DNA from 3 places in the Thalassotalea psychrophila genome. Region 3 is predicted to be linked to each of the others. Evidence: predicted binding sites of a transcription regulator. Region 3 holds the regulator's gene; each other region holds the start of a gene.
What was found. The regulator FNR, encoded in region 3, switches genes on or off when oxygen is low (the NO sensors DNR and NnrR bind a similar motif). The targets are predictions, from matches to a motif close to TTGATCTAGATCAA.
Positions count from the first base shown of each region.

Region 1: a site for FNR is predicted at 1,375-1,388, ahead of napE (periplasmic nitrate reductase, NapE protein). Genes of this name have one in related genera too.
Region 2: a site for FNR is predicted at 1,859-1,872, ahead of ubiT (ubiquinone anaerobic biosynthesis accessory factor UbiT). Genes of this name have one in related genera too.

Region 1 is NZ_CP134145.1:3,742,618-3,745,902, reverse strand. Features, by position in the region: gene napA (nitrate reductase catalytic subunit NapA) at 1-371, opposite strand, end outside; gene RGQ13_RS15470 (chaperone NapD) at 387-638, opposite strand; gene napF (ferredoxin-type protein NapF) at 635-1,144, opposite strand; gene napE (periplasmic nitrate reductase, NapE protein) at 1,154-1,315, opposite strand; gene RGQ13_RS15455 (tRNA(Met) cytidine acetyltransferase TmcA) at 1,509-3,285, shown strand, end outside.
Region 2 is NZ_CP134145.1:3,797,588-3,800,872, forward strand. Features, by position in the region: gene RGQ13_RS15705 (SOS response-associated peptidase) at 1-498, shown strand, start outside; gene RGQ13_RS15710 (GAF domain-containing protein) at 513-1,187, opposite strand; gene ubiT (ubiquinone anaerobic biosynthesis accessory factor UbiT) at 1,320-1,793, opposite strand; gene ubiU (ubiquinone anaerobic biosynthesis protein UbiU) at 1,938-2,933, shown strand; gene RGQ13_RS15725 (U32 family peptidase) at 2,944-3,285, shown strand, end outside.
Region 3 is NZ_CP134145.1:2,234,303-2,237,587, reverse strand. Features, by position in the region: gene RGQ13_RS09075 (heavy metal translocating P-type ATPase) at 1-865, shown strand, start outside; gene ccoS (cbb3-type cytochrome oxidase assembly protein CcoS) at 873-1,076, shown strand; gene RGQ13_RS09065 (sulfite exporter TauE/SafE family protein) at 1,083-1,751, shown strand; gene fnr (fumarate/nitrate reduction transcriptional regulator Fnr) at 1,794-2,516, shown strand; gene uspE (universal stress protein UspE) at 2,680-3,285, shown strand, end outside.

The DNA.
Region 1 (3,285 bases), 1.5 Mb from region 3:
GCGTCCCAAGTGATTGGAGTGAAGTCACCATTTTTGTCATACTTGCCATCTTTCATTCTAAGTAATGGCTTAGTTAAACGGTCTTTACCGTACATGATTTTTGATAAAAAGTAGCCTTTAATACAATTAAGACCTTTGTTAACTGGTGAATTAATATCACCATGGGTAGCAACAACCTTGTTGTCCATTGTGGCAACATTAACACTACAACCTGTACCACAGAAACGACAAGGGGCTTTATCCCATTTTAGTTTCGTCATTTCGCTACTGGTGATTATATTTGATGCTGATGCAGGTAATGCAACACCCGCTGCAGTTGCAGCTACAGCAACAGCATTCGCTTTTATAAATTCTCTGCGGTTAAGTTTCATAGCAGTTATTCCTACTTATTCTTCTAGATATTGGTGGTAAACCGGAGCAAGAGTAAAAATGCCCGATTGATCTTTGATTTGGTCAGCATAGTTGCCAATAATACGTTGATTATCAGCCTCTATAGTGAATACTATTTTTCCGGTGTCGTTACTGGCATGAATTTCTGCGCCAGGTGTTGCTTCGATGCTTTTTCTTACTACATCTTCTTTAGTAACATCAACTTGAGCAATAAAACTTGCTACATGATATTCGGTTGTTTCGGTCATTGGTTTAGTTCCTTGAAAAGGAGTAATTCTGTTGAGTTTGTTGGACAGGGTTTGATACATGCACCACACCCGGTACATAAATCTTGAGAAACTTGCGGTTGTGGAATTGCACTATCAATATAAGCAAATGATATAGCTCGGCTTTCACAAGCGTCTTTACAGCTTTGACAATACACATTATTTTTAGCTAAACAGTTGTCTTTTATATTAAATTTACTCGGCCAAGCTTGCCCTGTTTTATCTTCTTTAAAAAATGTTTGCTCACAACTAGTGATGCAATCTTGACAAAATGTGCACTCACCTTGGTCAAAATCAATTTTTGGGTAGCCATCAGGACCCTTAACAATAATGTTTTCTTCACAGGCCGATAAACAATCATTACACTTTGTGCAATCGTTTATAAATGCATTTTCACTCGTGATCCAAGGCAGCCTGAAGGCTGGAGCGATAGTTGGTTTTTTACCTCTTAAAAAGTTTCGACGCGATTGATCGACATTAATTGTCATAAAACTTACTTAAACTCCTGGAGGACCTAAAATTAATTGGCTGATCCAAATGGCAAAACCTAAACCGCCAACAATAGCAATTGCTAATATGGGGGCTAGGAAAACGGTAAGGAATAAAAAGGTGTTGCGTTCATCTTTTTTTTGTTGCTCTGAATTGACTACTTCACTCATGATAATTCTAATTTTTCATTAACTTTTTAATTAGTATAGTAGCTCTTCAAAAAATGTTGTTGATTTGAGTCAAATTTTGTAATTTTTTGTGGTAATTTTCATGATTTTTGCCATGTATATAATAAATTAGCTTGAGGAATATAAAAAATTTCCTATTACCTGTTAAACTGATAAAAATATTTATAAATATGAAATGGTTAGTCAAATCAAATATCAGCAGTTATTCGCCCAAATTCAACAGGCAACATTAGCAAATAGAACTCGAAGTTTGTTTATTTTTGTAGGTGAAAACGAGTGGCTAGAACAACAAACTAATACAATGATTAACGAATCATTACCTGATGCATTATTTTTTTCATTTGAACCTAAATTTAGCAAGTTTTCAGATATCACTTATGTGCATAATAAAACCTATCGTCAGTATTTAGGAACGGAACAAAAACATATTATTTTTGCTGTTAATGATACTTTTAATGTTGATGCTTTCGCTGCTTTATCGGGGACATTAATTGCTGGTGGACAATGCGTGTTATTGCTGTCTAAATCACAATTCAAAAATAGCCCTTTTAGTCAACGATTAATGACATTTTGTGATAAATTTGAGCAAATCTATCGCGTCGAACAATCAGACAAAAAACTTCCTTTAATACAAGCCTATACTCCTGTAGTAACAGAGAGCCTTGATACAAATAAATCGCAGCTTAATTTTGGATGTATTACTAAAGAGCAAGAGAGCGCCGTAGATAAAATTATTAATGTTGTTAACGGTCATCGCGATAGACCTCTAGTTATTACTGCTGATAGAGGACGGGGAAAGTCGAGTGCCATGGCTATCGCTGCAAGTGAAATATTAAAACAAGGTAATAAAAATATTATTATTACCGCCCCACATCCTGATGCGGTTAATATCTTTTTTAAACAGCTACAAGTCAGCTTACCTGAAGCGATAAAAACAGGTAGAGTTATTCGCTACCAAAATTCTGAGGTTCAATTTCTTCCGCTGGATTTGATAATAAAACAGCAACCAATTTGTCATTTATTACTTGTAGATGAAGCGGCAGGTATTCCACTGCCAATACTGAAATCATTATCTAAAAATTATCACCGCCAAGTATTTGTGTCGACCATACACGGCTATGAAGGCGCAGGAAGAGGCTTTAGCGGCAAGTTTTTAAAAATGCTAAAAGAATCACGCCCAAGCGGTCAACATTTTCATATCAATGAACCAATTCGTTGGGCGATAAATGACCCACTAGAGCAGTTTACTTTTGCTAGCTTATTATTAAATAGTGAGCTGCCAAAGGCGAAATATAACGCCAGAGAAGCTATTCAATATCAGGTGCTTAGCAGTAAAGATTTAGTAAAAAACGAAGTTCTTTTAAATCAAGTGTTTTCCTTGTTAGTGACGGCTCACTATCAGACAAAACCGAGTGATTTAAAAATGTTACTTGATGATCCAAGTATCAGTGTAATTATACAGCAGCAAAATAAACAAATTTTAGCCGTGGCTTTATTGCTTGCTGAAGGTGAAGTCACTAGCAAATTAGCCAATAAAGTGAAGCAATCGTTAAGGCGACTAAAAGGCCACTTTATTCCTCAATCATTATTAGTGCATTGTGGTATTGAAGATGCGTTTAATTATCGATTTCAGCGTGTTGTTCGCATTGCAGTTCATCCAGAGGTACAGGACCAAGGATTAGGTACAAAACTCCTAAATTACTGTGCAAGTGACAGTAAAAACCGAGGCTTTGATTTTATTGGATCAAGTTTTGGTGCTAATCAACAATTGTTATCTTATTGGTTTAGATGTCAATTTAATATAGCACGCATTGGTTTTAGCAAAGATGCGGCTAGTGGTGAGCATTCAGCTTTAGTAATAAAGCCGCTTACCGAACAAGCTGAACCATTAAGTAAACAACTTAAACTGCAGTTTTTTCGAGACTTACATTATTATAAAAGTGATGAATACA
Region 2 (3,285 bases), 1.6 Mb from region 3:
GCTGATAATAGTGACTTATGCCCTAGCCAATCGGTAAGTACTATAATAGAGACAGGTGGAGAACTTGCCCAGCAAGATACTTTGTGGGGGATAAAGCCAGCATGGGCAAATAAGTTGTTAATTAACGGACAAGCTGAAAGCATTACTGAAAAACCAACCTTTAAGCAGGCTTTTAAAAAGCAGCGCTGCCTCATTCCATTTTCAACTTGGTTCGAATGGAAAACTGATGAGCAGGGAAAAAAACAGAAATATCAGTTTGCTAATAACACCACAACGCCATTATTGATGGCAGGGATTTATTATCAAGCTAAAGATGGTGATAAGCCTTTGCTGGTCACGTTAACCACCGAGTCTACCGAGCAATGCTCTCAATATCACAGCAGAATGCCACTAATAATTGCACCGAACTCTGTAAATGAATGGTTTAGTGATGATATAGAATTAGTTGCACCATTGCTGGCAACGATAGAGCAACCTTTCCAAATAACAGCGGCTTAAAGCAGCTTTGTGAATTAGTTTGCTTTTATTTCTTTTGAGTAGTCGTCTTGCTCAATAGAAAATTCTTTAGAATGGGTCATGTAAGGATGGTCTTCTAAAAAGATCTCAATGGCACGTTTTACTTTATTACCGATAAAATCAATTTTGTCATCAAAGAAATTTTTACGATGATCTTCAGAATCAAAAATACCAATTACATCACCGTCTGGTCCAAATATAGGGCAACAAAGCTCCGATTTAACTTTCGCATCACAACGATAATATGGACCGTCGTGGGTATCAACATCTGGAATATAATATTGCTGTTTTTCCATGATCACACGAGTATTAATCGACTTTTCTAAGTGCTCTTCTGAGATCTCAAATTCAGCTTTACTCATTTCACCGTTGTAAACGTACTTAACCAACTTGTCGCCATGGCGAAGGTAAATACCAAACCACAATACATCAGATTTAATGTGGATCCAGCGCACCAAACGGTTTAAACGAGCCAGTAAATCTAACAAATTAGCTTTCTGTTCAGCGCTATCAATATATTGCATTAAGTCATAGGTATTTCCTGCAACCTTATAGATTGGACAAGTACCGTCTGCGTTTAACTCAGGCTCAATATAAGTTAACAAATGATCATGGTTATCAAGGGTGTTAATTGGCTCATAAAGAACCCCTAATATGTCAAATAATCGCATTTGCTTTACCTATAAAATGTTATGTTAATAAACCATTAATTTAGATGTATAGACGTCTAAATGAAAAATCTATTATACAGAAGATTGTTCTGATGCCAACACATTTTATTATTTAGCAGAAAACAGAAACAATTATAGTATTTCGGCGTAGGCGACAATTGGCTTAGTTAAAAGCTCAGGAAGCTGATTAAGCTCAACTCGATCGAGTAAATTTTTTACTGCAAGCCCTAACTCAACATCACCTTCAATCAATAACTTGCGTTTAAAAAACAAGGTGTCAGGGTCAATAGTTTGTGATGCTAATAAAACAAATGAATTAAAGTCTCCGCTGATCACTACATCGCTATTTAGTTGTGTCTTGCTCATATGACTAACATTGATTTTTTCATCCTCGACGGTAAAAAACCAAGACTTATTGAGGTCAGTTACTTTTATTTCTAGGAATACCTCTTCTAAAAAATCTAATTCGCCATCTTCAAGTTGCTCTTTAAGTGCGTTATTAATCGCAACAGTAATAACCTTACTTTGAATTGAACCAGGAACAATATGACTTGATACATGAGCTATTTTAGGCAGGATTTGACAAAGTTTTTTGGGAAGTTTCATAGGTTCTAAATAAAAGGTTAGTAGTTTCAATATAAACAAGATAACAAATTATAAATATCTATTGTTTAATCCATATCAAATATATATCTAACTGATTAGTTAGAATAATCTCGCATAAAAATAACTAAGAGTATGATCTTCCCCATGGAATTACTTTGCCCAGCCGGTAGCCTGCCTGCAGTAAAAACAGCCTTAGAGCATGGCGCTGATGCAATATTTATCGGCATGAACAATGAAACTAATGCTCGCCACTTTGCCGGCCTTAATTTTAACGATAAACGAATTTTGCAAGCCGCCAACTTAATTAATCAAAAAAATAAAGACTTACATATAGCCATTAATACCTTTGCCAAACCTGGTGAATTCAGACATTGGCAATATGCCGTAGATAAAGCGATAGATATAGGTGCAAAAGCATTAATTATTGCTGATATGGCGGTACTTGATTACGCTGCAGATAAATATCCAGATGCTGAAATTCATCTTTCAGTGCAAGCTTCTGCCACCAATAAAGCTGCGATTGATTTTTACAGAAATAATTTCAATATTCATCGCGTTGTATTGCCTAGAGTATTGTCGCTTCAACAAGTAAAACAACTGTCTCGTCAAACTAACATTGAACTTGAAGTCTTTGCTTTTGGCAGTTTGTGTATTATGGCTGAAGGTCGATGTTATTTATCTTCTTATTTAACTGGTGAAAGCCCTAATACTGTTGGCGCTTGCTCGCCAGCAAAATATGTCGACTGGAAACAAACTGAAAATGGCTTAGAGTCACGTTTAAATGATGTATTAATTGATCGCTACCAAGACGACGAAAATGCCGGCTACCCTACTCTATGTAAAGGTCGATTCAAGGTAGACGATAATCTTTACCATGCCCTAGAAGAGCCAACGAGTTTAAATACTATTGATTTAATTCCTGAGCTTGCCAAAGCAAATATTGCTTCGGTAAAAATTGAAGGCCGACAACGCAGCCCTGCTTATGTTGCCACGGTAACTCGATTATGGCGACAAGCTATAGATTGCTATAAAAAAGATCCTGAAAACTATAAAGCTGATCCAACCTGGATGAGCGAGCTTGGTAATATTTCTGAAGGCTCACAAACAACACTAGGTGCCTATCACCGCAACTGGCAATAGAGGAAAAGTAATGAAGTATTCATTAGGTGCAAATCAATTCTATTGGCCAAAAGCAAAGGTTGAAGAATTTTACCAACAAGCAGCATATTCAAATGCTGACATTATATACTTGGGCGAAACTGTTTGCTCAAAACGACGAGAGCTTCGCCAAAAAGATTGGCTTGAGCTTGCTAAGGAATTAGCAAATTCAAATAAACAAATAGTATTGTCTACAATGGCACTTTTGGAAGCCCCGTCAGAAGTATCAATACTTAAAAAATATTGTGATAACGGCGACTTTATTATTGAAGCAAATGATGTTGGCGCAATTGAGTTTTGCCGACAAAACAGGGTTGAATTTGTTTGTGGACAG
Region 3 (3,285 bases):
AACAGGTACGTTAACTAATGGCAAATTTGCTATTACAGATGTGGTTTTACTTAATAAGCAATATGACAAAGAAAGTGTACTAGCTATTGCTGCAGCTTTAGAAGCTCATTCTGAACACCCTTTAGCTAAAGCGTTCAGCCAATATAGAAACTTTGATCTCAATGTAGAAGATGTGGAAGTTGTACCTGGCTGTGGTGTTAAAGGCAACAAAGATGGCCATCAAATATGCATAGGTAAAGTGAGCTGGGTTAAAGAATTCACCCAAATAGCCGAGCATCATCATAAAGCGCAATGCTTACTAACTGTAGACAATATTCTTGTGGCTTCGTTTTATATGGAAGATACTTTACGTGATAATACTAAATCTGTAATCAACAGCATGCGCTTAGCAAAAATTGAGACCTTGCTGATCAGTGGCGATAACAAAGCCGGAGTTAAAAACTTTAACCAACAAGTAAGCCTTGATCATACCTTTGATACTTGCAGCGCAAATGACAAACTACAGATACTAGCTGATAGGCAAAAATCAGGAAAAACCGTTGCTATGGTTGGCGATGGAGTAAACGATTCGCCGGTGTTTGCGCAAGCACATGTGTCAATTGCAATGGGTAGCGGCACTGAAATAGCTAAAAGTGGTGCTGACGTCATATTGTTAAACAATCATTTATCAAGTCTATTAAGGCTTAAACAAATAGCGAAGAAAACCTCTAATATCGTAAAACAAAATTTTGCCTGGGCATTGGCTTACAACGCCATTATTTTACCACTTGCTGTTTGTGGTTTTATTACCCCATATATGGCAGTATTAGGCATGTCAGCAAGTTCAATTATTGTTGTGACCAATTCATTAAGATTATTAAAGTAGATATACCATGAGCGTTATTTATATCCTTATTCCTATTGCTATCATTTTTACGGCTATTGCAATTTATCTATTTTTTTGGGCAGTTAAAACAGAACAATTTGACGATTTAGAAAAGCAAGGGATGAGTATTTTGTTTGACGATGATGCAAATATCGAACAAAGTAAACCCTCATCACCTAATGATGATAAATCAAACAAAGTTGATCATTAACATTCTATGGAATTAGATTTTTTATCCGCATTTTTCATTGGCATTGCCGGCGCAGGCCATTGCGTTGCCATGTGTGGAGGCATTACGACAATGCTTACTGCATCAATCGCAGACAAATCTAAAGCCAATATCCCCCTTATTTTAGCGTACAACTTTGGCCGTATATTCTCTTATGCAGTTGCTGGTGCTATTGCTGGTTTTACGGGTTCGTTAGCGGCTAAATCACTTGGTTTTCCTATATTATGGTTAAAGGTTATAGCCGCATTATTTGTGATATTTTTAGGGCTTTATATTGCTAAATGGTCATTTGCATTAGCAAAGGTTGAAAATATAGGTAAAGTTCTATGGAAATATTTACAGCCACTAAGCAAAAAGTTTATACCGGTAACTAATGTAAAACAGTCATTATTTTTGGGGATGGTATGGGGATGGTTACCGTGTGGATTAGTTTACTCAACGCTAACTTGGTCTATCGCTAGCGCTTCTTGGTACAACGGTGCATTAATCATGTTAGCTTTTGGCTTAGGTACATTACCTGCTTTGCTTACTTTGGCATCTGGCTTCAAATTTGTAACCCAAATGTTACGCTCTGATCAAATTCGTAAATTAACAGCTATTTTACTTATTTTTTACGGTTCATACTCGTTATTTATTGCTCTAGAACAAATATTCTAGTACCCTTCCGCTATTAACATTGGAAGTAGATTGTAAAGAAATATGCCGCAAATAATACCTATTGCAAATAACATTAAATGTCAGAACTGTAGTATCAGTGAACTTTGTTTACCATTTAGTTTAAATGAAACAGAGTTGAACTTACTTGATGATATTATTCAACGCAAAAAACCAATTCAAAAAAACACCCAAATCTTTAAAGCGGGCGAACAATTGCAAACCCTTTATGCAATTAGATCAGGTACGTTTAAAACATTTATTATTTCTGAGCAAGGTGAAGAGCAAATTACTGGTTTTCATTTAGCCGGTGATTTAATGGGATTTGACGCCCTTTCACTGAAGAGCCATCCTAGCTTTGCTAAAGCATTAGAAACATCAATGGTATGTGAAATACCTTTTGAAGTACTTGATACTCTATCAAGCAAAATCCCTAAACTTAAAGCTCAGATGATGAGCTTAATGAGTAATGAAATACAATGTAATAGTGAAATGTTGCTGTTATTAAATCGAAAAAATGCTGAAGAGAAGTTAGCAACGTTTCTTGCTAACTATGGCCGTAGGTTAGGTAATCGTCATTTATCTTCAGTTGAATTTAACTTACCAATGACTCGTAGTGAAATTGGTAACTATATTGGTTTAACCATTGAAACAATTTCTCGTTTAATGACACGCTTTCAAAAAGAAGGCTTGATCAAGGTCGAGAATAAATTCATTACAATTCTAGATAAAGACGGCTTATTTGAGCTGGCCGGTTATACCAAGTAATCCCATCTACCTACCTATTTATGCGTTGATTTATACCAAATAGATTTTTTGATTTAAATCAACGTATTAATAAACTTCCAATAAATTTTAATAACATATTTGTAACAATCGCCAGATCATATTAAGCTTATATCAGCTTAATTATTTTTATATTGGTGAACGTATGGAAAGTTATCAGAATATATTAGTCGTTATTGACCCTACAACGGAAGAACAAAAAGCATTAGCAAGGGCATGTACCTTAGCTAAACATTCCGGAGCTAAAGTCACCGCCTTTTTATCTATTTATGATTTTTCCTATGAAATGACTACAATGCTATCTGGTGAAGAACGTGAAGCTATGCGTGAAACTGTGGTTAAAGGTAGAGAAAATTGGTTAACTGATTTAATTGAAGATTTTGATTGTGATATTCAAACGAAGGTTATTTGGCATAATCGACCTTTTGAAGCTATTTTAGCTGAAGTAAGAGATAATAATTTTGATGTTGTCATTAAAAGCACACACGCACACCCTACCTTACAATCAGTAATATTTACTCCTACCGACTGGCATCTTATTCGTAAGTGTTGGGTACCATTGCTGTTAGTAAAAGAACATACATGGCCTGATAACGGCCACATCTTAGCTGCTGTGAATGCTGGCAGCGAAGAAGAAGAGCATCAATCGTTGAATAACAAAATTTCTGAAGAAGCAATCAATCTAGCTGAACTGATAAATGCGGATGTGCATTTTGTTAATTCATATCCAGGTACACCAATAAACATTGCT